DNA from 4 places in the Mesobacillus sp. AQ2 genome. Region 2 is predicted to be linked to each of the others. Evidence: predicted binding sites of a transcription regulator. Region 2 holds the regulator's gene; each other region holds the start of a gene.
The links. Region 2 encodes Rex, which represses fermentation and respiration genes when NADH is low (regulators of the CRP and FNR family bind a similar motif). Its sites were predicted from a motif close to TTGTGAAATATTTCACAA; they were not measured.

Region 1 (5,956 bases), 1.8 Mb from region 2:
GGAAGGATTGTATAAGAATTATTATCTGGGCATAAAAAAAAGCGATGGCACTGCCATTGACCCAAATGGAAGTACCATGCCATTGATTTTGATTGCGAAGGATAAAAGCCATCTGCTGGTTGTCACCCAGACAAGGACCGGAGAAAGCATCGTCCTCAAGCAGCTTCTTCAAGATAGAAATTAATCTGCTCAAGTGTCTTTTTATAGCTTTCTTTTCCAGGATTCAGCTCTACTGCTTTTTTAGCGTATATACGTGCCAGATCAAGATTTTTTTCATCAAAAAAGATTAAGGCAAGATTATAGTACGCTTCATGGAAATTCGGTTCCATCTCGATTACTTTAAGGAGATTCGATTTGGCCTCTTCCAGCCTTCCCAGCTTGATTTCGGTAAAAGAAAGCATGAATAAGGATTCTGATGAGAGCTGCTCCGACTTGCCATACTCTGTAAGCAGGTCATTTGCCTGCTGATATTCCTCTTCTTTAACATGCTGCTGGGCAAGCACTAAAATGGACCTTTCATCGACCAGATCTGCTTTTTCGCTAAAACCATATTGTAATGAGAAAAAGATAGCCCCAATCGTCACTGCCAGAAAGGTGGTTTGAAGCAAAATACGTCTTTTCTTTGGCAGATGGAAGATGCCTGCTGCTGCAAATCCTCCAATCAGGCCTCCTATATGGCCCGCATTATCGATTCCTGGAATGGTAAATCCGAATGCCAGGTTGATGCCAAGTACGACAAGTATATTCAGGCCCAGTGTCCGCCAAAACAACCTTGGTTTTGCTACACCGAAATAAAGCAAGGCACCAAAGCAGCCAAAAATCGCTCCGCTTGCACCAGCCGAAAGATTCGGGCTGTATATAAAACTGGCAAGCACTCCACTGAATCCTGCCAGGATGTAAATAACCAAAAATCGAAAATTACCATACAGCCTTTCAACCATTGTTCCTAAATAATATAAAGCCAGTGTATTCATGAACAAATGGAGCAGGCCTATATGGATGAATATCGGCGTGAAAAAGCGCCACCATTCACCTTCAAGAATCAAAGGGTTGAATTTTGCGCCAAACTTAATCAGGGTGGAAGTATCCGTGCTTCCCCCCGCTGCCTCAAGGACGAGAAACATTAGTACCTGGATGGCAATGAATATATAGGTGAAAAAGGGTTTTCCATAGTGAAAAACAGATTGTTCTTCCTTTGCCCTTTCTACTGCGTTTAAAAGGGCATTTTTTTTAATGGCCTCGATTACTTCTCCAGAATGTTCCTCAGCAAGATCAATTCTTAATTGGTCATTGAACCTGCTTTCAAGTTTTCCTAAAGCTTCCTCCGCCTTGGCCCTTTCTACCAAAATGGACTCAACAGTCACCTTTCCATTTACAGAAAGATAAGGCTCCGCAAGACGGAATTCATAATCATCCACAGGTGGATATGCACTAAAGTATAGGTTTAGGATCTTTAAGTCCTTTTTAGCAAACTTCCTGCGGATTCTCTCGCCATTTTCAGCAATCAAAATGATGTCACGTTGAAGCCAGTTGCTCCAGTCAAGATTATATTGAAGCAGGCGAATAACCTGCGTTTGCTTGTTTTCTGTCTTCTCCAGCCACAATTCTCCCTGATCCTGTGATGCTTGCAGGATACGGTATTCCTTTTTTACAATCAGGAATTCAGCAACTTTCCAAAACAAATACTCTTCCAAAAAAGCCAACTTCTCCCCTACTTTCCCGCCAAAATCCGGCCACTATGTATTATCTATATTTTTTCCTCTCCAAAATTATTATAAACCAAATAACTTCATACCAGATATAAAGAGGCCTTTAAAGCAGAAAAAGACCTTTTAAGGTCTTTTTACTGGAATTCCGAAGGTCCTGAAAATAATGAACCCATCATCTTGCTTCTGATTCCGGGCAGTCCCATGATCGAACCCACTGCCACCCGGCGCAGGAACCTGTTTCCCAGAAGCATATTCATGACCCGGTATCTATTACCGAATACAAGGTATCCCGCCAGGCCAAGCATAAAAATCGAAACCACTTTTCTTGCCATATATATCCCTCCCTTTTTATTTTAGGAATAAAAGCACATTTTTATCCTTTCATACCAAAAAAAGATGGGTTAGAAAATGTTCCATATATAATAGAAGAAAGCGGTTTCAATTTTTAAAAAAGTTACAAGGGCTGCTTTACGGACAGCCCATTTTTTTACGCCTTCAGGACAGGATCCATGACCTTTCTTAAAACCTCTACAGAATGGTCAAATTTTTGCTGTTCTTCTTTTTCCAGCGGCAATTCAACGATCTCCCTGATTCCATTACGATTGACGATCGCTGGTACACCAATGTAGATATCATCGTGTCCGTACTCGCCATCCAGATGGGCGGATACAGTCAGGATGGAGTTCTCATCCTGCAGGATGGCCTTTGTCAATCGAACAAGACCCATGGCGATTCCATAATAGGTTGCGCCTTTACGCTGGATGATGTGATAGGCGGCATCCCGTACATTCGTGAAGATTTCCTCCAGGTCATCATGCCTGTAATCTTCCTGATCTTTAATCATCTTGGCAATCGGCTTCCCGCCAATATCCGCATGGCTCCATACTGGCAGTTCGGTATCCCCATGTTCCCCTATGATATAAGCATGGACATTACGTGAATCCACCTTGAAGTAGTCCCCAAGCAAGAATCTGAATCTGGCTGTATCAAGGATGGTCCCTGAGCCAATGACTCGTTCCTTTGGAAGTCCCGAGTATTTCCAGACAGCATAGGTAAGGATATCAACCGGATTGGTCGCGACAAGAAAAATACCGTCAAAACCGCTGGCCATAATTTCATCTACTATGCTTTTAAAAATCCTCGTGTTTTTCTCCACAAGATCCAGTCTTGTTTCGCCAGGCTTTTGGTTTGCGCCTGCACAGAGTACCACCAGGTCTGCATCCTTGCAGTCAGAATAGGAACCGAACCATATTTTCGTCTGTGAAGGAGCGAACGCCATCCCGTGATTTAAGTCCATTGCGTCCCCTTCAGATTTTTCTTTATTCAGATCGACAAGAACTAATTCCTCTGTTACACCCTGGTTGACCATCGCAAATGCATAACTCGATCCAACGAAGCCGGTACCAACCAGAACAACACGGTTTACACGATTTTTCATATCGCATCTCCCCCTAAGATTATAATTGATGACTTAATTGTACTTTTTTTCACAATGATTATGTATTGCTGTTATACAGAGTAAACGTTATCATTATAAACACTTTGTTACAATTCAATCCAGTTTATTTAAGGAAGAAAAATCAAAGCTTTTCAGCTGTGTGTTAGAGGATGCTATATAATAACATTCCCCCCAAGGCCGCTGTAAAACATGAGAGAAAATTGACTGCATCATTATTCATCATGACCAGCCCGGAAACATGACGGGTTGGTTCCGAGCAATGTTGTATTTTCTCTGTGAGCAAATTGCATTTGACGCATGTGAATCCCGCCTGGACATAAGCCCCGAGCAGGGTATCGATCATCGTTCCCGTCACACCCAACAGAAAAACCGCCACTGTCCACCCTGCGCCCATCGCAAACAGGTAATCAGCAGTCAGGGCAATCAACAAGGCACCTCCCGCAGCTGCAGCTGTTCCAACAGTTGAAATCGCACCTGAAGTTCCTCTTGGCACCCTTTTAAAAGATTTGATCGATAATGGCTGTACTTTGCTCAATACGCCTAATTCCGAAGCCCATGTATCACCATTAGCACTGGCAAGGGAGCTCGCCAGAACAATGAACCACACAGGATCGGGGGATATGAAATTAGCCAGACCAGCAAATGCTGCAGTTCCCCCATTCGCTGCTACCTGCGCCCAATCCCTTGCCGAGCCCTTTTCATGTAATTCACCCAATTGTTCCTTGCGCTGGCTTTTATATTTGGACAGCAGGCTGGAGGTGAGGAAGAAAACCCCCAATAACATCATTCCCTTAATTCCAAATCCCGCCCATATCAATATACCCGTCAAAAAAGCCGCGAAAGCCCCAGATGGTTTAAGAAGCTGAAAATAGGCAGACATGCCAGCAACTCCTGCGATAAACCCTATGATCAAAATCTGATCAATTCCCAATATGGATTACCCCTTCGCTGTGAATGATTTTCTGTACGGGTATGTCATGGCTTTCAACGGGGACTTCATCAACCAGTTGATCTTTAAAAGCCAGGGAGACTGTCATTCCCTGGAAGTCTGCCAGGAAACGGTCATAGTAACCTCCTCCAAAACCAAGTCTATAACCGTTATGCGAAAACGCAAGTCCAGGAACCACAACCAAATCGATTTCTCCCCGGCCCACTGAAACGGTCTCGGAGACAATTGGCTCCAACAGCCCATAAAAAACGGTTTCGAGCTGTGAGAATCGCTTCAGTTCCCTGAAATCAAGGCCCCTCGTTTTAGGTTCACATTTAGGGACAACGATTCTTTTGCCCTGCTCCCAGCCCTTCCTGATGAGCTGAAAAGTATCAACTTCAGGAGCCTTCGACACAGTGAGAGCTACTGTTGTCGCTGAAATCCACTCATCAGAACGAAACAGCTGCTGTGCGATTTGATAGGACTGATCTTCATATTCTGGCAGGTTAAGTTTTGACAGTTTTTCCTTTGTCGACTGTCTGAGATTTTTTTTGGTATCCATGCTTCTTTCCCCCAACCCTTTGCTATTTTGTTTGTACCTGACATCTATGTATTAACAATACCATTCACACCATGTGGGAAAAAGGGTTTTGGATAGGCTCATGTGCAAATTGACTGCCTTTTTAGATAGTTCAGTTCAGAAGTCTTTCGGTATTTGCCTTGAAACCCTAAAATGCGATGGTGCATGGAAGACCAACACTCTATGGAAATTTGGCAAACAAAAAAGCAGCTGGGAAAAATCCCGCTGCTTATTTTGTTTCGCGATGTACTGTCGCGCGCTTATCTCTAGAGCAGTATTTCTTAAGCTCAAGACGATCTGGGTTGTTACGCTTATTTTTTTTAGAAATATAGTTGCGCTCTCCGCATTCTGTGCAAGCTAATGTAATGTTTACACGCATGTATTTTCCCTCCAAACTATTCAAGCTAGGTTCGTGCATACGACTTTTCTATAATATCACTTTTTGTCGGGGATTGCTAGTGTGTTTTTTAAAAGGAGCGCATTCAAATGAACAACGGCGTTTTTTTCCGTTCCTTCAATGATCCAACAGCTGCTTTTTTGGGTTTCCCGGGGGTTCATTTTCAGATCAAGCGAGAACAGGCTGGCTGCAGAACCTTTTGCCATTGGTTGATAGTTCAGTTTCCCTGACTCCCTGCAATTCCAAAGGCGTTCAGTGCTTACATTCCAAATCGGCTGGACAGTGCACTGCTTCATCCTGCCACTGCTGTTCAGTCCATTGACAAGGTAGATTCTTTTATCCGCAAAGTGATAAATGACATTCTCATTCGGCGATACAAAGCTGAATTGTTCATTTGCACTTTCAGCATGGCGCTGCATCAGGATCAGCTTGGCTTCCTTTTCAGTTTTGGAATGGTTCGTAACATAAAGTTCAAAAAATTCAACCTTTGAATGAACATTTGCAAGCTTGATTTTTATTGATAATTCTTCCTGCGGTAAAAGTTTTTCCGACATATTCCCTAGCCAGTACACTTTTCCATTGACCCATAAACCAGGGCTGAATATCAATGGTTTCTTGATTGGCTCGTAAGTCTCTTCATTGTCAATTTGGAGATAAGCATTCATCTTCATTAAATACCCTCCTTCTGTGATTGTTTGATAATACCTTTTTATATAGACTATCTGTTGACTTTGCATTTTGTGCCCAGCTGAACCTCTCAAGGACTTTCATCCTTCCTGTCCGGGCGATTTCCTTTGCCGCAGTTTGATTTTCAAGAATCCATTCCAGTGTTAGCGCAAGATCTTTTTCATTACCCGGCTGCATATAAAATCCGGTTTTATAA
Region 2 (5,956 bases):
CGGATCATCGCTTGAGCAAGAACTGTTGCAGTAGTCGTACCGTCACCAGCAACGTCATTTGTCTTACTTGCTACTTCAGCAACAAGCTTAGCACCCATGTTTTCGAATGCATCTTCAAGTTCGATTTCTTTTGCGATTGTTACACCATCGTTTGTGATAAGAGGTGAACCGAATTTCTTCTCAAGAACCACGTTGCGTCCTTTTGGTCCAAGAGTTACTTTTACTGCATTTGCAAGAGAATCTACTCCGCGAAGCATCGCGCGGCGTGCTTCTTCACTGAACTTAATTTCTTTTGCCATTGTAGAAAAACCTCCTCAGAATTTTAATTTATAGCGTTCTGTCTATAATCGCAGTGATTATTCAACTACAGCAAGAATGTCGTTTTCACGTAGGATCAGGTACTCAGTCCCCTGGTACTTCACTTCTGTGCCTGCGTATTTTGAGAAGATAATGCGGTTTCCGACTTCAACTTCAAGAGCAACGCGCTCACCGTTTTCAAGTACACGGCCAGTTCCAACAGCTACGACTTTACCTTCTTGAGGTTTTTCTTTCGCTGTGTCGGGTAAAACGATACCGCTTGCAGTTTTTTCTTCAGACTCAACAAGCTCGATAATAATGCGATCTCCTAGTGGCTTGATCAAGTGAAACAACCTCCTCAAATTATATGTAGATTTTTTTATTAGCACTCGCCTCAATAGAGTGCTAACACAATTTATATAATAATGAATCTCTATTTTTTTTGCAAGCGTGAAGCTAAAATTTTTCATGAAAATTTACGAGGGTCCTGATGGTGTCGAATGCTGGTGAAATCTCTGCTGACCGCGTCATTTCCTGGTTTGGTAGAGGACGTGCTTCTTCAGCGGACTATCCTGATCCACTCTTGGGTGAAGAAATGTTTTAACAGGTTTCATGCCGATTTTTTTCATGACATTGACAGAGGGTTTATTGATTTCTGCTGTAAAACTGACGACCTCGCTAAAGCCCAGGTTCTTGAATCCATATTCCAAACAGGCCCTGGCACCTTCTGTTGCATAACCTTGGCCCCAGGCATTTTTCTTCAGCCTCCAGCCAATTTCGATGCACGGGGTAAAATCTGATTCGAATGTTGCCCTGTGAAACCCTATGAATCCAATGAACTCTTTTGTTCTCTTCTCTTCAACCGCATATAACCCAAAGCCGTATTCTTTGAACTCGGCAAGAATCACCTGATAAAATCTCTCAGTTTCTGCCGAGGATAAAACACGAGGAAAATAATTCATCACATCCGGGTCTGCATTCATTTTGCAAAAGTGCTCTAAATCTGCGCTTAACCAGTCGCGCAAAATCAGTCGGGATGTTTCCAAATAAACCATTTGGACCTCCAATCATTTTTAATTCACCTTAACAAGTATCTGGTAGTCAGGGAATACTAAGTTCGAACAACCAACTTTTTCATCCTGGCCCTACAATTTGAACTTTCAAATCATTTACTAGTAGAATATAGAGAGTGTATAGATAAGCAAAGCTATCCCCGTATTTTATTTTACAGGCCAGCATATTATTACGTAAAATTTCAGAACATACATTTCTGCATTATTAAGGAGTTTTTTCGATTGAAAAAAGAATACTGGTACGTCATTATTGCCTATATTGTTATGCAGCTTTCAAGCCTGGTCGGGGTCCCAATCATTGCTTTCATCGGTGCTGCGATGGGAAAAAGCCTTGATGAAATGCAAACCCTTGCGATTCCATACTGGCTTGTGATCAGCTTTTCACTGACTCTCCTGATCATCCTGCTGATTTTAAGGAAGGAAAGAACCATAAATGCTGATTTGCGTGAAGTTTCTTCGCCGGCAAGTTCGGCTGCCTGGGCTTTCGCCGGGGTATTCCTGGCCTTGTTCGCGCAGTCGATTGCAGGCAGCATCGAAAGCATGCTTGGAATTGAGATGGGCTCGGAGAATACTCAGGAAATCATCAAACTGATTGAAAGGTTTCCGGTTGTGATTCTCGTCAGCTCGATCATCGGTCCGATTTTGGAGGAAATCGTCTTCAGGAAGATTATTTTTGGCAGTCTGCACAGGAAAATGAACTTTTTCTTAGCAGCCTTGATCAGTTCCGTCATATTCGCACTGGCCCATATGGAGCCGGAGCATGTGATCCTATACTCTGCGATGGGCTTTACGTTTGCCTTCCTTTATGTAAAAACAAAGCGGATCATCGTGCCGATCATCGCCCATGTTACAATGAATACAATGGTTGTACTGCTTCAATCCGTATTCAGGGAAGACATTGAGAGAATGATAAAAGAAGCAGAGAAAATACAAAGCTTTATTGGGGGATTTTAAGTCATGAAGCAATCGCCTATGTTTTCAGGCATTGTCTACATCTTGTTAGGCAGCTTATTCACCTATTTCGCCATCCAAAATGTCAACGATACTGGCTGGGGATTTTTCAGTTATTTGCTCGTCCTGCTCGCAACGTTCGATTTCGGTTCCGGCATCAGAATGATCCTGTTCCATTTCAAACTGAAACAAATGGATAAAAAATAGCTCCTTCATCGAAGGAGCCATTTTTTATTCTTCAGAATCACTGTCTGTCGGATAATGCTTCAAGAAATAAATCAATGATTGCAATTCTACTGCCAGATCAATATGATGGATCCTGATTGAAGACGGTACATTCAGCCTCGCGGGCGTAAAATTCAGGATCCCCTTCACATTCGCCTGTACCAGTCTGTCCGTAATCGGCTGTGCTACCGCTGACGGCACGGTCAGGATCGCCACCTGGATGCCTTCCTCGACAACAACTTTATCGAGGTCATCCATGTGATAGACAGGCACATCGCCAATCTGCGTCCCAACCTTATCCAGGTCGACATCGAAGGCAATTTGAATTTTTGTATTATTGTTTTTGGAAAAATTATAATTCAAAAACGCCGTTCCTAAATTACCAACACCGATCAGCGCAACCTTCGTGAGTTCATCCTGGTCGAGCGTCTTTCGGAAAAAAGTCAGCAGGTAATTCACATTGTAGCCGTAACCCTTTTTACCCAAAGCCCCGAAATAGGAAAAGTCCCTTCTGATCGTAGCCGAATCCACTTTTACCGCTTCACTCAGTTCCGCGGACGATACCCTCTGCTTGCCTGAAGAATGCAAGTTCAATAAAAATCGGTAATACAGCGGCAAGCGTTTTGCAGTTGCCTGCGGAATCTTCATAGCATCATTCGTCATTCTCCATCCTCCACCTGTTCGTATTCTATTTTAACTTCTCATCTCTCTTAAAATCGCCGTTTTTCCCGCCAGTTTTCTCCACAAGATAGGTTTTGCCGATCACCATGCCTTTGTCAACGGCCTTGCACATATCATAAACAGTCAGCGCGCATGCAGATGCTGCTGTTAACGCTTCCATTTCTACCCCTGTATTCCCTTTTGTTTTAACTGCTGCAGCGATATTTAAAATATAATCATTTCCATTTTGCTCCCATTCAAACGAAAGGTCAATTCCTGTTAATGGAATCGGATGGCACATCGGAATGATTTCGGACGTCTTCTTGGCTGCCATGATGCCAGCAACCTGCGCGACTGCCAGGACATCACCTTTTTTCATCTTATTTTCAGTAATCCTTACATATATATCTTCATTAACGGTAATGCTTGAATGGGCGACTGCCGTACGGACCGTCTCAGGTTTTTCACTGACATCGACCATCTTCGCTCTTCCCTCTTCATTAAAATGCGTAAATTCTGCCATCTTCAAGCTCCTTTCAACCAAATAATACACTATTTTCACAAACTTGTGTGTGAACTTTGTTTCTATCTTCACATATAGAAGATGAAATTTTTCTGCCTTACCGCCTGTAGCAGGCCGCACATATTGCCGAGCCCATAGGATTGGGTTACACTATCCCTAAGGCATTAGAGGTGAAAAATAATGATTCTATTACAAGTCAATCAGCTATCAAAATATTTTGCGGCTGATCTTATTTTATCGAATATCAAGTTTGAAATACAGACCAATGATCGTGTTGCTCTTGTCGGCCGGAACGGGGCTGGGAAATCAACCCTCCTGAAAATCATTGCCGGCTATGAATCCCATGACGGCGGCGAGATCATCCGCCCGAAAGGAACATCAATCGGCTATCTTGCCCAGAATACCGGGCTGGAATCCGAGAAAAGTATTTGGGATGAAATGCTGGCCGTTTTTGATCATCTGCACAGCATGGAAAAAGACCTGCGCCGGCTTGAGGAAAAAATGTCTGATCCAAGCATCCTGTCGAACGAGTCCGAGTATGAAAGAGTATTGAAGGATTATGACGTTTTGCAGGTCCAGTTCAAAGAAAAAGGCGGCTATCAGTATGAAGCTGACATCCGCTCGGTCCTGCACGGCCTGAACTTCCAGTCTTTTGATTATTCCACAAAAATCTCCACTTTAAGCGGAGGACAGAAAACAAGGCTTGCGCTCGCCAAGCTGTTATTGACACGTCCAGATATTTTGATTCTTGACGAACCAACCAACCATCTGGACATTGACACACTTTCCTGGCTAGAGCAGTATCTACAGGGCTATGATGGTGCGATTCTGATTGTTTCACACGACCGTTATTTCCTTGATAAGGTTGTGAACCAAGTATACGAAATCTCCCGTCACCAGCTGACGAAGTTCCCGGGCAATTACAGCTTATATTTAGAACAAAAAGCAGCAAATTACGAGCGCGACCTGAAGTTATATGAAAAGCAGCAGGATGAAATCTCCAAGCTGCAGGATTTTATCCAGCGGAACCTTGCCAGGGCCTCGACAACGAAACGGGCCCAGAGCCGCCGGAAACAACTCGAGAAAATCGATCGGATGGACAGGCCGATGGGAGATGAAAAGTCAGCTTCCTTCAGCTTCCAGATCGAACGCCAGAGCGGGAATGACGTCCTGAAGGTAAATACACTTGCTGTCGGCTATCAGAATGAAGCCGTATCCGAAAATATCTCTTTTAACCTTTCGCGTGGCGACAGTACTGCACTTGTTGGGCCAAACGGCGTCGGAAAATCGACCTTACTAAAAACAATCGTCGAAAAACTGCCTTCGATTACCGGCAATATTCAGTACGGCTCAAATGTCTCAATCGGCTATTACGATCAGGAACAGGCAGAGCTGAGCTCGAATAAAAAAGTTTTAAATGAACTGTGGGACGAGTATCCACTGAAATCGGAAAAGGAAATCCGCACCGTATTGGGCAATTTCCTTTTTTCAGGCGATGATGTGTTAAAAATCGTCTACACCCTGAGCGGCGGTGAAAAAGCACGGTTGGCACTAGCCAAGCTGATGCTGCAAAAGTCCAATTTCCTAATTTTGGATGAACCGACAAACCATCTGGACCTGGACAGCAAGGAAGTGCTTGAGAACGCCTTGATCGATTATCCAGGCACCATCCTGTTCGTCTCCCACGACCGTTACTTTATCAACAGGATCGCTACCAAGGTCCTTGAGCTCGATCGTAGTGGGGCAACAGAATATCTAGGTGATTATGATTATTATGTCGAGAAGAAGTTAGAGCAGGAAGAACTTGAGGAACTGGCCAGACAGGCGGCCATAGCAGCTGGCATAGTCACCGAATCAGTCAAACAGGACAAGACCTCCTATCAGCAGGATAAAGAGGCAAAGAAGCTCGAGCGCCAGCGCAAACGGCGTATGGAAGAGGTCGAAGCGTTGATCGATAAGCTCGAGACAGAAGTTGCAGAATATGAAGAATTGCTTTGTGACCCCGAAGTATTCCAGGATCATGAAAAAGCAGGAGAAATCAATTCCAAAATTGAAACCGCCAAGGAAAAACTCGACGAACTGATGGAAGAGTGGACAGAATTGGCGTAAGTTTGGAAAAACCGGGCATGAATGTGTCCGGTTTTTTTGTATGTGAAAACTTATTGATGATGGTTATCCACAGAAAGTTGTGGATTGTTTACTAATGATTTGGTTTGTGCGCAAAAAC
Region 3 (5,956 bases), 220 kb from region 2:
TCATTCCTTCTAACATCTATTTTCTGCTTGTCATCCGTTTCATGCATGGGATTGGGATCGGGTTTGCTTCGACAGCAACCGGAACGATTGTGGCGCAGGTTGTTCCTGCCAGCAGGAAAGGGGAAGGGATCAGCTATTTTAGCTTGAGTGTGATTTTATCTACAGCCATTGGCCCGCTGATTGGCCTGGCGATGATCAATGAGTTTGGTTATATGAGCATGTTCATATTCTCCCTGGTCGTCGGTGCTGCGTGTTTGCCGATTGCACTCACAATCAAAGAACCGGTCGTGGACTACCAGGCCGATGGAACGAAAAGCAGAAGGTTCAGCCTGGCTAATTATTTTGAGCCCAATGCCCTTCCGGTATCGATTGTCATGTTCATCATCGCGCTTGCGTATTCAGGAACGCTTTCTTTTATCGCATCATATGCGAAAGAGGCAGGCCTTGTTGAGGTGGGCAGCATGTACTTCTTCGTTTATGCGATCGCCGTTTTATTCTCACGGCCATTCACTGGCAAACTGATGGATGCCAGAGGCGCAAACAGCGTGGCATACCCTGCATTGCTTTTATTTGCGGTCGGAATGTATGCCCTGAGCCAGGTCAGTTCCAGTCTGATTTTCCTGGCAGCTGCAGCGCTGATCGGTTTAGGATATGGAAACTTTCAATCCATCGCCCAGACGGTTGCCATCAAAATGACACCGCCGCACCGCATGGGACTCGCAACCTCCACGTTTTTCATTGCAATGGACATGGGCATAGGTGTTGGGCCATTCTTGCTCGGCTTCATGGTGCCGAATTATGGTTATAACGGCTTGTATCTTGCCATGGTGCCACTGATTCTTGTAGGGTTTATTTTCTATTACTTTTTACATGGTAAAAAAGAAAACAGGCTTGTGCATGATGCGTAAAAGGAACCTCACCAGACAATGGTGAGGTTCTTTTTATACCTTTTACATCGGTGCATAGTTCGTGTTGTTTTCAACATCTGTTTCCTTCTCCAATACTTCCATTTCCATATGAGTCTGCGGGAATCCATTGGCGATCCACTCAGCGCGCATCGCAGAGTCTAGCTGGGTAAGCCCTTTTTCCGCGGGATCGATGCCCGCATCGACACTTTCCATCTGGTCAATTTTCGCGCTGTTCCTCATGTCGGTATCCTCAAGGAAGCGTATCGCATCCCGCTGGCTCTTGCGGTAGGCAGCTGTCAGAAGTACAGCGCCGCCCGCTGATAGCAAGGAAGCCAGTACAAAATTTTTGGTCGATTTTTTCATCATCGGTCCCTCCATCTGAAAATAACTACTCTTGCCCTTTTAATTCCCGTTTTATATGTCTTTAAAAAGACCAGTTATTTACATTTTTGTTGCAGGAGGGGAGATTGGGAACCATTTATCTCATTTTCTCATCAAGATGTTCAAGGATCATTTCCCAAGCCGAATCATGGCGGCTTTTTGATTCTTCATTAGGGAAACCTTTGTGTGACAGGGTTAAAAGTGTCCCATTTTGATGAGATGTTAATTCAATCGTGACCACTGTTTCTGCACCCTCTGTTCCACCTGCACCTGTCAGCCAGGTGAATTCAATCAGGCGATTCGGTACGATTTGCAGAAATCTTCCGTAATGAGGATGCCGCTGTATCTCACTTTTTTCGTCCAATTTAAACACTGTTTCAAAGAAAAAAACTGAATTGACCTCGGCCTTCATAATTAGCGTGCCGGGGGCCGCAAACCATTCGTCGAACTTTTCGGTCCACGCTTCAAAAAGAACCTCAGGCGGGGAACTCATGATCCTTTCAACGGTGAAGCCATATGGCCTGGCAGTAAGATCTGGGATTGTTACAGGTTCCATTCGTATTCCTCCTTATCTTGCAGGGTATCTTTCTTTTAAAAAGGCAACAGACTGATGAATCAGTGCTTTCAATATTTCAGTATCAATATCGTCCACTTTGTTGATGTACACACATGCTTTTCCTGAGGTGTGTTTGCCGAAATCCTTCAACAAAGCCTCTCTTTCGGTGTCGCCAGTGGCAAAATACAAGCTGATTTTGGCTTTGCGCGGTGAAAAGCCGACAAGCGGGGCATCTCCATCATGGCCGGATTCATATTTATAGTGGTAGGATCCGAAACCAATGATGCTTGGCCCCCACATTTTAGCTTGATACCCTGTCGTTTCTGTAAAAATATCTAATAATTTGTAAGCCTCGTCACGCTTCTTTGGGCTTTCTACACTCTCGATAAAGCTGATGACACTATGATCATTTTCTTTTGTTTTTAGTTCGTACACTTTAAAAATCCTCCCTCCATTTACTAAGCATGACTCGTAATTCTACATTCTAGAACAGCCGACTTAAATCCTCTTTATATGACTGGAAAGGGAAAGAAAGGTGGGTTTCGTGAGGAGAGGAACCCTTATGAGGCAAGAAAGGGGATGTATTTAGAGAAGAAAGGGACCCTTATGCGGCTGGAATCGCAATCATAAAGGTGCTTTTAGAAGCAAAAGGATCCCTAAAATGAAAGGCTGTCAAAATTCGTTCAAAACATTTCAACAGAAATGTGAACAGTTTCACAAATAACCCTATTTTCGAGATATATTTGATATCTTAAGAGTGTAATAATAATAATTAAATTATTGGAGTGAGGAACATGATTGCAAAATGGTTAAGAGAGAACAATATTGCCGCTGGTATCTTGACTGTGATTAGGGTATGGCTTGGATACAACTGGATGACTGCTGGCTGGGGCAAGTTGACTGGTCCTGGATTCGACGCTACTGGATTTTTAAAAGGAGCAGTCGCAAACCCGGTTAAAGGTCCAGATGGACACATGGTATATGGCTGGTACGTGAACTTCCTTGAAAACTTCGCGATCCCGAATGTCGATATTTTCAATACAATCGTGCCACTAGGGGAATTCCTTGTTGGCCTTGGATTGCTGCTTGGAACACTGACAACTGCCGCAATGTTCTTCGGCCTAGTGATGAACTTCAGTTTCTTCTTAGCCGGAACTGTATCTCACAACCCAACTGACATCTTCTTCGGATTCATCATCCTGGCTGCTGGTTTCAACGCTGGTAAATATGGATTAGACCGCTGGGTTGTTCCATTCATCCGCAAAACAGTATTCAAACGCGGTGAAGATGGTGTCCGAAACGCAGCATAACCAGAGTTAACTCCCCCCATATTCATAAATCGTGCTGCCGGGAAATCCTGGCAGCATTTTTATATTCCTGAAAACAAGTCCTCCAGGCAATCCCAATTTTCCGCTATCCACACATTCTCTTCACTGAACCGTTTAAGGGGCGTGGAGTCTCCAGGCTTCTCAACCCGGACCCATTCAGCTTCTCTCCACCAGGTTAGTTTTATCGATTTTATCAGTTGTGCAAAAGGCAGGGGCTTGTACTTCCGATAACCTCTGACAAATGCCGAAACGCCATCCACGTTCATTCGATTTTCATCAACGCAGCATGACAAGATCGGCCGTGAAATATCAAAATCGGTATAGACAACATTCATCCGGTCAAAATCAAGAATTGAAGAAACCCCATTCTCGCTGAATAAAATATTATCCGCAAACAAGTCCCAATGTGCCCAGCCTTTATCACATTGAGTAAATAAGGATGTATCGTTTTCCGCGAGAATCCTTCTTTGTATCTCCAGATTTTGAAGGGTTTTGCTGCAATCAAGAGCAATGGCTTCTTCATATCTCTCATTCCAGTTTTCCAGCATTTCAGGTTTTGATAAAAGATCCCAATGAAGCGGTTCCCTGGCTATATTTTTCTCAAGCAGCACGTGCATCCTGCCAATGACCTTTCCCAGACTGTACATTTGATAGGAGTTAGCGCTGCCTGGAGGGAGGGTGAATCCCTTATTAAAACCCATGAGAACGAAGCGTTCGCCATTCTCCGTATTTAAGACGAAATTCCCTTTATAGGGAAAAAGCTTAGGACACGGCAGGCCCTCCTCGTACAACATGTTTTGAATCTGCAGTGCTTTTTCCAGGCCGGGAACCCTTTCCTCCGGATATCGCTGCTTGTTATATTGCTTTACAAATAAATCGCCGGCAGTTGTTTTGACCTGCCATTTTAAGTTTTTATATCCTAAATGGATTGGATTCCAGCTTTGAATTTCGATTCCAAACAAGCGTGTGACCGCTTCAAAGATCTCCTCTTTTATCTCAGTGTCAACTACCATGTTAATCTCCCTTAGTATAGATCTAAGATATATTTCGCGAGGAAAGGGAGAAATTCCTGTTTTTAATGGGCAGCAAAAAAAGCATAGGAAGCAAATCCTATGCTTTTGATTTTATCTTCTGAAGAGATCGTCCATCGAATTGCGGAAATCTTCGAACAGACCGTCCCTGTTTCTGTCGGTGCGGATATCATCGGCGAAGGTTCCCATTCTGTTATAAGCGGTGCGGTCAACAGAAACATAAACTCTGTCGATCCCTTTGTTAGTCTGGCGGACTCTTTGCTCAATCTGCTTTTCCAATAAAGTAACGTCCTCGCCATTATTGCCGACTGTTCCATTCATGTCATTGTCATTTCCATTGCCCAATATATTGGCACCATTATTGCCATCATTCCTGCGGTCTTTTCCAGCATCGCCCTGCCCGTCAATAATGCCATCATTCCCGGCTGAGCTTTCATCCTGGTCAACGCAGCCATTTTTGGCAAAAGTCCTTCCATTGCCATCCAGTGCATCATTGACCTGGGCATTTCCATAGTTGTCGAGGTTATTGTCCGCCAGTCTTACTCCAACATACGCATTGTTATCGGAGATGATGACCCGTGCATCATCAACCTCCGGCATCTGCTCAATTTGGCGTTCCGTACGGTCAGCAAGCTGAAGTCTGTTATCCTCGGTAGCTACAGGACCACGTCTAACCTGGTTGATTTCTACCTGCTGGTCACGATTGTTTTCGGCTGCATTATTATTCGCTCCGCATCCGGCCAGGCCCATTGTAAAAACTGCACATCCTGCAATGATGATTGATTTTTTCATCCAGATCACTCCTAGTTTGGTTTAGTCATCTTTATGATGTCTAAATTTTGGAGCGATATGCAGGGGGCAGAAAGGAAGTTTTGCTTCTTCCTGTAGTACGGAAGTTGGTTGAATTGCGGAAGAAAGATGATCAGCAATAGTCAAGAGAAGGCAGCCTTTTTAAAAATTGCCCTCTAAAAACGCCATTGTCACCATTCGTTCAAAAGATTTCAACGGAATTGTGAATTCATTCACAAAACACCCTATTTTCAAGATAAATTTGATATCTTATAAGTGTAATAATAATAATTAACTTATTGGAGTGAGGAACATGTTTGCTAAATGGTTAAGAGAAAACAATGTTGCTGCTGGTATATTGACTGTCATTAGGGTATGGCTTGGATACAACTGGATGACTGCTGGCTGGGGTAAATTAACAGGCCCTGGATTCGACGCTACTGGCTTTTTAAAAGGAGCTGTCGCAAACCCGGTTAAAGGTCCAGATGGAAATATGGTGTATGGCTGGTACGTGAACTTCCTTGAAAACTTCGCGATCCCGAATGTTGATATTTTCAATACAATCGTCCCGCTGGGGGAATTCCTTGTCGGACTTGGATTGCTGCTTGGAACACTGACAACTGCCGCGATGTTCTTTGGACTTGTGATGAACTTCAGCTTCTTCCTTGCCGGAACCGTATCTCACAACCCAACTGACATCTTCTTCGGGTTCATCATCCTGGCTGCTGGCTTCAACGCCGGTAAATACGGATTGGACCGCTGGGTTGTTCCATTCATCCGCAAAACTGTATTCAAACGCGGAGAAGCCGTCGAACGCAACGCTGCTTAACCTTTGTAAAATCCCCCTTTTAAATAGAAATGGCTGCCAGTATGACTGGGAGCCATTTTTTTATTTGTTGAAGGAGTATACGAGGTATTTATGATGGAATGTGACTATGGGTAGGGATTAGCCTCTTATTTGCC
Region 4 (5,956 bases), 2.2 Mb from region 2:
TTAAATAAATGGCCAAATTTCTGCTCATTAATGCGAGTGTCCAGATGTCATTACCCAGATGGAGCCTGCCACAATGACGACTGCAATGAAAGCTGAATAAATAATATTGATATTGTTTGTAACTTTATCATCGCCTTCGTTGATGTGCATGAACATATACAGCTGGATACCAGCCTGGACAATTGCCAGTGTGCCGATGATCCACATGACTGCCTTCATGGATAGGGAGCTTTGAAGGGCAATCCATGCTGCGCCGAACGTCAATACAAGTGACATGAAGAATCCGATGACATGGCTGATTGGGAAGCCTTTAGAATGATTATCCATATTACATCACCAACCCTCTTAGATATACGAAAGTGAAGATGAAAATCCAAACGACGTCAAGGAAGTGCCAGTATAGTCCAAAGATGAACGTCTTGCGGGCTGTCACTGGAGTTAGCCCTCTCTGCAGCATCTGGATGATCAACAGGATAGCCCAGCCGATTCCGATGGTGACGTGTAATCCATGCGTTCCAAGCAGGACGAAGAAACTGGAAAGGAATGCGCTTGTTTGCATCGTTGCACCTTCATGTACATAGTGCATGAATTCGCGGATCTCCATGAATAGGAAACCACCGCCGAGCAATAAAGTAAATACAAGCCACATCAGCATTCCTTTAATATTGCTGCGGCGCATCTCGAAAATCGAAATGCCCATTGTAAAACTGCTCGTCAATAGAAGGAAGGTTTGAATCAAAACGTCTTTTACGATAAAAATATCGCTCTGTGTTGGACCTCCCGCATGGCGCTCACCGAGGACACCATATACACCGAAAAGGGTAGCGAAAAGTACTATTTCTGCTCCAAGGAAGATCCAGAAGCCTAGGATGTTCATCCTGTTTTGTTCTGTCTGGTATTCAAGCGGCAAAGCGGCGTTGACTTTAGCTGACATGGTTCTTCACTCCTTTGTTCGCGCCTTTTCTCCATTTGCGTTCCGTTTCAGAGATTTCATCCTTGTGAACATGGAATCCTTCATCATAATCAAATGAACGGAAAGCCAAACCGGCAAATATTCCAAGAGCGGCAACCCCGGCAGCAATTGTCCATTCAAAAACAAGCAGGAATCCTGAGATACCAAATACTACACCCATATAGATCGGAATCCATGTATTGCTAGGCAAGTGAATTTCTTCAATCTCATCTTAACTGAGAGGCTGAATTTCATTGTTCTTTTTCATGTGCCAGAAAGCATCAAGCTTTGTTACTTCCGGAAGGGAAGCAAAATTGTAATGCTGCACAGGAGTAGCAGTAGCCCATTCAAGAGTTCTTGCATCCCAAGGGTCATTGCCGATGTTGCGGTCAGCATGGCGGGCACTCCAATAAATATTGTAAACAAGGGCCGCAAAGCCTGCTGCAAGAATGACTGAACCTGCTGCAGAAAGCATCATCAATGGTCCAAAGCCAGTTTCAGCTGAGTATGTGTACGCACGGCGGACCGCACCATCAAGTCCTAGGAAGAACATTGGCATGAATGTCACGTTGAAACCTACTACGAACAGCCAGAAATGCCATTTTCCGATTTTTTCATTCAGCATATAGCCGAACATCTTTGGCCACCAGTAATAAAGGCCGGCAAAGATCGGGAACACTACCCCAGGAATCAATACATAGTGGAAGTGCGCCACCAGGAACAATGTGTTGTGATACTGGTAATCGGCTGCAGCCATTGCAAGCATGACGCCAGTAACACCGCCGATGACAAAGTTAGGAACGAATGCAAGTGCCCAGAGCATGGATGTTGTAAACTTGATTCGCCCTTTTCTCATTGTGAACAGCCAGTTGAACACCTTCACTCCGGTCGGAATGGCAATCGCCATTGTTGTGATCGAGAAGAACGAGTTCACTGCGGCATTATTGCCCATCGTAAAGAAGTGGTGAACCCAAACAAGCATACTCAAGACAGATATCATCACAATTGAAATAACCATTGATTTATAACCGTAAAGCGTTTTGCGGGCAAAAGTTGAGATAATATCTGACAGCATTCCGAAAGCCGGCAGAACGACAATATAAACTTCAGGGTGTCCCCATAACCAGAACAGGTTTGCCCATAGCATATCCATACCGCCTCCGGAAATCGTGAAGAAGTGAGTACCGAATGTGCGGTCAAATGTCATCAATGCAAGTGCCACTGTAAAAATAGGGAAGCTGGCCACGATGATGATTGATGTAATGAATGATGTCCAGGTGAACATTGGCATCTTCATCAAGGTCATGCCTTTGGTTCTCATTTTTAACACTGTGACAACGAAGTTAATACCAGTCATCAAAGTACCGGCACCTGCAATTTGCAGAGCCACAGCATAAAAGTTATTCCCTATGCCCGGACTGAATTCTTTCCCGGCAAGAGGGAAGTATGAAGTCCAGCCAGCATCTGGTGAACCACCGATAATGAATGAAATGTTAAAGAGCGCAGCACCGCTCACAGTCAGCCAGAAGCTGAGTGCGTTTAGCTGTGGAAAAGCAACGTCCCGAGCGCCAATCTGCAATGGTACGGCAAAGTTCATGAGACCGATCAACAGCGGCATCGCCACAAACAGGATCATGATGACACCGTGAGTTGTAAAGACTTCATTGTAATGTTGTGCATTCAGGAATTCATTTTCTGGAACTGCCGTCTGGCCTTTCATCATCAACCCGTCAATTCCGCCGCGGAAAAACATCACGACACCAAGCAGGATATACATGATCCCAATTTTCTTGTGATCAACGGTTGTCAGCCATTCAGTCCAAAGGTAATTCCATTTTTTAAAGTAAGTGATTCCAGCTATCGCTCCTACGATCGTCAGAGCAATACCAATCTGTGATGCAAAAATCAGTGGATCGCCGGTTACAAAAAATTCATCCCATTTAATGCCCACTGTGCTCACCTCCGTGAGAATCCTCAGTTTCTGATTCTTTATGATTCATAGTTTTAGAGTCGTTTCCGTCTTTATTTTTGTAATTATTCTCGTCCTCAAAAATCTTACCTGGCCAGCCATGTCCTCTGTCATACATTTCAGGGTTGGTGTAATTCTTTGAGTGAGGATCGGAATGATCAACCCATTCAAGATGCGTATTTGAGAACGTCTTCCGGCCAAAGTGTGATGGCTCAAGCATTTTCTCATATTCTTCAAGAGTCATTTTTGGTGCCGTTTCCTTTACGTCCTTAATCCATTGGTCGAAATCTTCCTGTGTTTGGGAAAGGACTTCGAATTCCATTCCTGCATAGCCCTGGCCATTGAAGTTTGTATTTCGGCCTACATATGAGCCAGGATTGTCAGCGACAAGGTAAAGCTGTGTCTCGGCATGCGCCATTGTGTACTTTTGACCGGCAAGTGCAGGAATCCAAAAGCTCTGCATCGTACCAGCTGATGTCAGCTTAAAGTCGATTGGACGATCTTCAGGGATGTTCACATAATTGACTGTCTCGATCCCTTGTTCTGGATAGCTGAAAATCCATTTCCAGTCAGCAGAAGTAACATTTATGACAAGCGGTTCTTTATCTTCATAGCCTTTAGGAATTTCATCTATTGCATAAATTGTTTTGACTGTTGGAATGGTCAAAGCAATGATAATTAAAATTGGAATGACAGTCCAAATAATTTCCAAGACTGTGCTGCCGTGTTCTTCAGGCGGCTCATAATCCATATTGTTTTTTCGCTCACGGTACTTCCAGACAATGAAAGCGAAAAGCCCGAATACAACCACTGTAACAAGCAGCATCAAAGCAATCGAAAAGTTGATTAGCTCAAGAATTTGCCTGGCGATTGGTCCCTCAGGGTTAAATACCACCATATTGTTTTCACAGCCGCTAAGCAACAGCATAGCCATGATCGAGGTGAGGGAGACCAAAAAAAGTTTTGATTTCTTCATCACTGCAGCTCCTTTCAAATTTCAACCTTGTTCATTTTATCACAAACTTATGTTCATTTGTTCACAATGTTGTCAAAAGTAAGCCGAAAATGAACGGTAAGTTGTGGCAAAAAAGGTGTGATAAATATCACACTGCTTTATTTGTAATCATTCTAACATGGAAATTGTTACGGATCTGAAGACAAATGTGAACAAATTATGAAAACAAAAAATGTCATCTTCGTGAATTTCGAACGGCAGATATTGACGAAAAAAAACAGGGCCATATTGCAGGCCCTGTAAGGGTACTTCTTTTGTTTCTATTTTAAGATATCCTGTATGTTTCGATATAGGTCTCCAATGCTGGATGGAATTCTTTTTCGTAATGGGCAGATGGACAAACTTTTACAATAATTGTTTTGCTCTCAAGTTGTTTTTTCACTTTGAGGGTTGCGTCGCAGCGTGGGCATTTCTCTTTAAAAAGATTCATAGTTTGCACCTCCTATAATCCCTATGTGTTTAGTATGAATTAAAAGTGGTTATTTTTCAATGGTTAATAAGCCCAACTATGGTACGATGAAAGTGGAATGTGATCTGGTATTAATCGGAGTAGAGGTGTCAAAATGTTATTAGAGAATTTAACAGGAAAAAAGGCCATCATCACTGGTGCAAACAGTGGAATTGGCTATGAGGCTGCAAAGGACCTTTCTTCAAAAGGAGCATTTGTCATCCTGGCTGTTAGGAACATGGAAAAGGGCAAGGGAGCAGCAGAAGGCATCCTTCAGCGAAATCCCCAGGCAAAAATAAAACTTATGAAGCTTGATCTGGCAGACTTGCAAAGTGTCCGCGATTTCACCGAAGTCTTCATGGAAGAATTCGATTCTCTCGATCTTTTAATCAATAATGCCGGGGTCATGATTCCGCCTTATGGAAAGACTAAGGATGGTTTTGAACTTCAGTTTGGCAGCAATCACCTTGGTCATTTTGCTTTAACGGGACTCCTGTTGCCGATTTTAAAAACAACCTCCGAATCCAGAGTGGTGACTTTAAGCATTATCGCCCATAGAGGAGCCAAAATAGATTTTTACAATTTAGATGGCTCAAAAGGTTATAAAGCTATGAAGTTTTATGGGCAAAGTAAACTGGCCAACCTTTTATTCGCCAAAGAGCTGGATAACCGTTTCAAACATCATGGACTGGAGAGCATCAGTATTGCATGTCATCCGGGAATTTCAAATACGAATTTATTCCATTTAGGTAAAGGCGAAACTCCTGCATTCATGAAAGGGATGGTCAAATTCTTTTCGCAGCCTGCCGAAAAGGGAGCTGAGACAACCATTTATGCTGCTACTGAAGAAAGCCTGCAGGGCGGTGAATATATCGGCCCAAATGGACGAGGGAATCGCAAGGGGAATCCAGCAATTGAAATTCCAGCAGCAGGTGTTTACAACAAGGAGACCATGGAAAAATTGTGGGCAGTTTCTGAAGAATTAACAAATGTTAGATATACCTTTTAAAGGCTCTGATAATAGAGTCTTTTATTATATTAATATAATATTAATCGTGTAAGCGCTAACATATTCACTTATATTATTGTTATTATAAATGGTAATTTATAGTTCATATATTGTTCAATATTTCACAAACTATTATTGTTTTATTATGATAATCTTTAATTAGAAAGAAGAAAAGGAGTGATTGAAATGATGTACTGCGAATTCAAACCATTCTCCACCGATACTGAGACCTATTCACAGGAAATGCTTGAGGAGCTGATCGGTGATGAATTCGAAGCAATGATGTTTAAGGATGATGAGAGAATTCCAGCCTATATCTGGACAATCAATTTTGTGGTTATTGTCAAAAGAAGTACGAAATTTCTAACAGACATCAGCTTTGAAAAAATCCCCAGGAATCCAGTTTGCGAGTGATTTTTTTTACAAGTACTTGTGAAATGATTCACAAATAAAAACCTTTTATTTACCCTTAAACAAAAAATATGTACTAAAGTATAGCAAATTGAACAATCATCCCAATTTCTTAAGGAGGTCCTGAAAAATGGGCACAGTTGAAAAAGTGG

Region 1: the regulator Rex is predicted to act here: its motif matches at 3,185-3,202, upstream of QNH36_RS16720 (L-lactate dehydrogenase).
Region 3: the regulator Rex is predicted to act here: its motif matches at 2,548-2,565, upstream of QNH36_RS02430 (DoxX family membrane protein).
Region 4: the regulator Rex is predicted to act here: its motif matches at 3,947-3,964, upstream of qoxA (cytochrome aa3 quinol oxidase subunit II).

What each region holds. Positions count from the first base shown of each region.
Region 1 covers NZ_CP126080.1:3,300,928-3,306,883, forward strand. The annotation lists gene QNH36_RS16705 (hypothetical protein) at 1-184, shown strand, start outside; gene QNH36_RS16710 (rhomboid family intramembrane serine protease) at 156-1,694, opposite strand; gene QNH36_RS16715 (hypothetical protein) at 1,844-2,041, opposite strand; gene QNH36_RS16720 (L-lactate dehydrogenase) at 2,197-3,147, opposite strand; gene QNH36_RS16725 (DUF92 domain-containing protein) at 3,311-4,099, opposite strand; gene QNH36_RS16730 (5-formyltetrahydrofolate cyclo-ligase) at 4,089-4,658, opposite strand; gene rpmG (50S ribosomal protein L33) at 4,906-5,055, opposite strand; gene QNH36_RS16740 (hypothetical protein) at 5,112-5,744, opposite strand; gene QNH36_RS16745 (glycosyltransferase family 4 protein) at 5,716-5,956, opposite strand, start outside.
Region 2 covers NZ_CP126080.1:255,657-261,612, reverse strand. The annotation lists gene groL (chaperonin GroEL) at 1-299, opposite strand, end outside; gene groES (co-chaperone GroES) at 357-641, opposite strand; gene QNH36_RS01465 (GNAT family N-acetyltransferase) at 825-1,352, opposite strand; gene QNH36_RS01460 (CPBP family intramembrane glutamic endopeptidase) at 1,593-2,324, shown strand; gene QNH36_RS01455 (YdiK family protein) at 2,328-2,528, shown strand; gene QNH36_RS01450 (redox-sensing transcriptional repressor Rex) at 2,553-3,209, opposite strand; gene moaC (cyclic pyranopterin monophosphate synthase MoaC) at 3,235-3,729, opposite strand; gene QNH36_RS01440 (ABC-F family ATP-binding cassette domain-containing protein) at 3,910-5,838, shown strand.
Region 3 covers NZ_CP126080.1:477,980-483,935, forward strand. The annotation lists gene QNH36_RS02410 (MFS transporter) at 1-908, shown strand, start outside; gene QNH36_RS02415 (hypothetical protein) at 951-1,271, opposite strand; gene QNH36_RS02420 (SRPBCC family protein) at 1,387-1,845, opposite strand; gene QNH36_RS02425 (DUF1801 domain-containing protein) at 1,858-2,280, opposite strand; gene QNH36_RS02430 (DoxX family membrane protein) at 2,640-3,155, shown strand; gene QNH36_RS02435 (phosphotransferase) at 3,215-4,186, opposite strand; gene QNH36_RS02440 (YhcN/YlaJ family sporulation lipoprotein) at 4,298-4,996, opposite strand; gene QNH36_RS02445 (DoxX family membrane protein) at 5,307-5,822, shown strand.
Region 4 covers NZ_CP126080.1:2,430,922-2,436,877, forward strand. The annotation lists gene qoxD (cytochrome aa3 quinol oxidase subunit IV) at 28-327, opposite strand; gene qoxC (cytochrome aa3 quinol oxidase subunit III) at 329-934, opposite strand; partial or broken gene qoxB (cytochrome aa3 quinol oxidase subunit I) at 924-2,903, opposite strand; gene qoxA (cytochrome aa3 quinol oxidase subunit II) at 2,893-3,897, opposite strand; gene QNH36_RS12215 (hypothetical protein) at 4,202-4,366, opposite strand; gene QNH36_RS12220 (oxidoreductase) at 4,500-5,393, shown strand; gene QNH36_RS12225 (hypothetical protein) at 5,580-5,807, shown strand; gene adhE (bifunctional acetaldehyde-CoA/alcohol dehydrogenase) at 5,935-5,956, shown strand, end outside.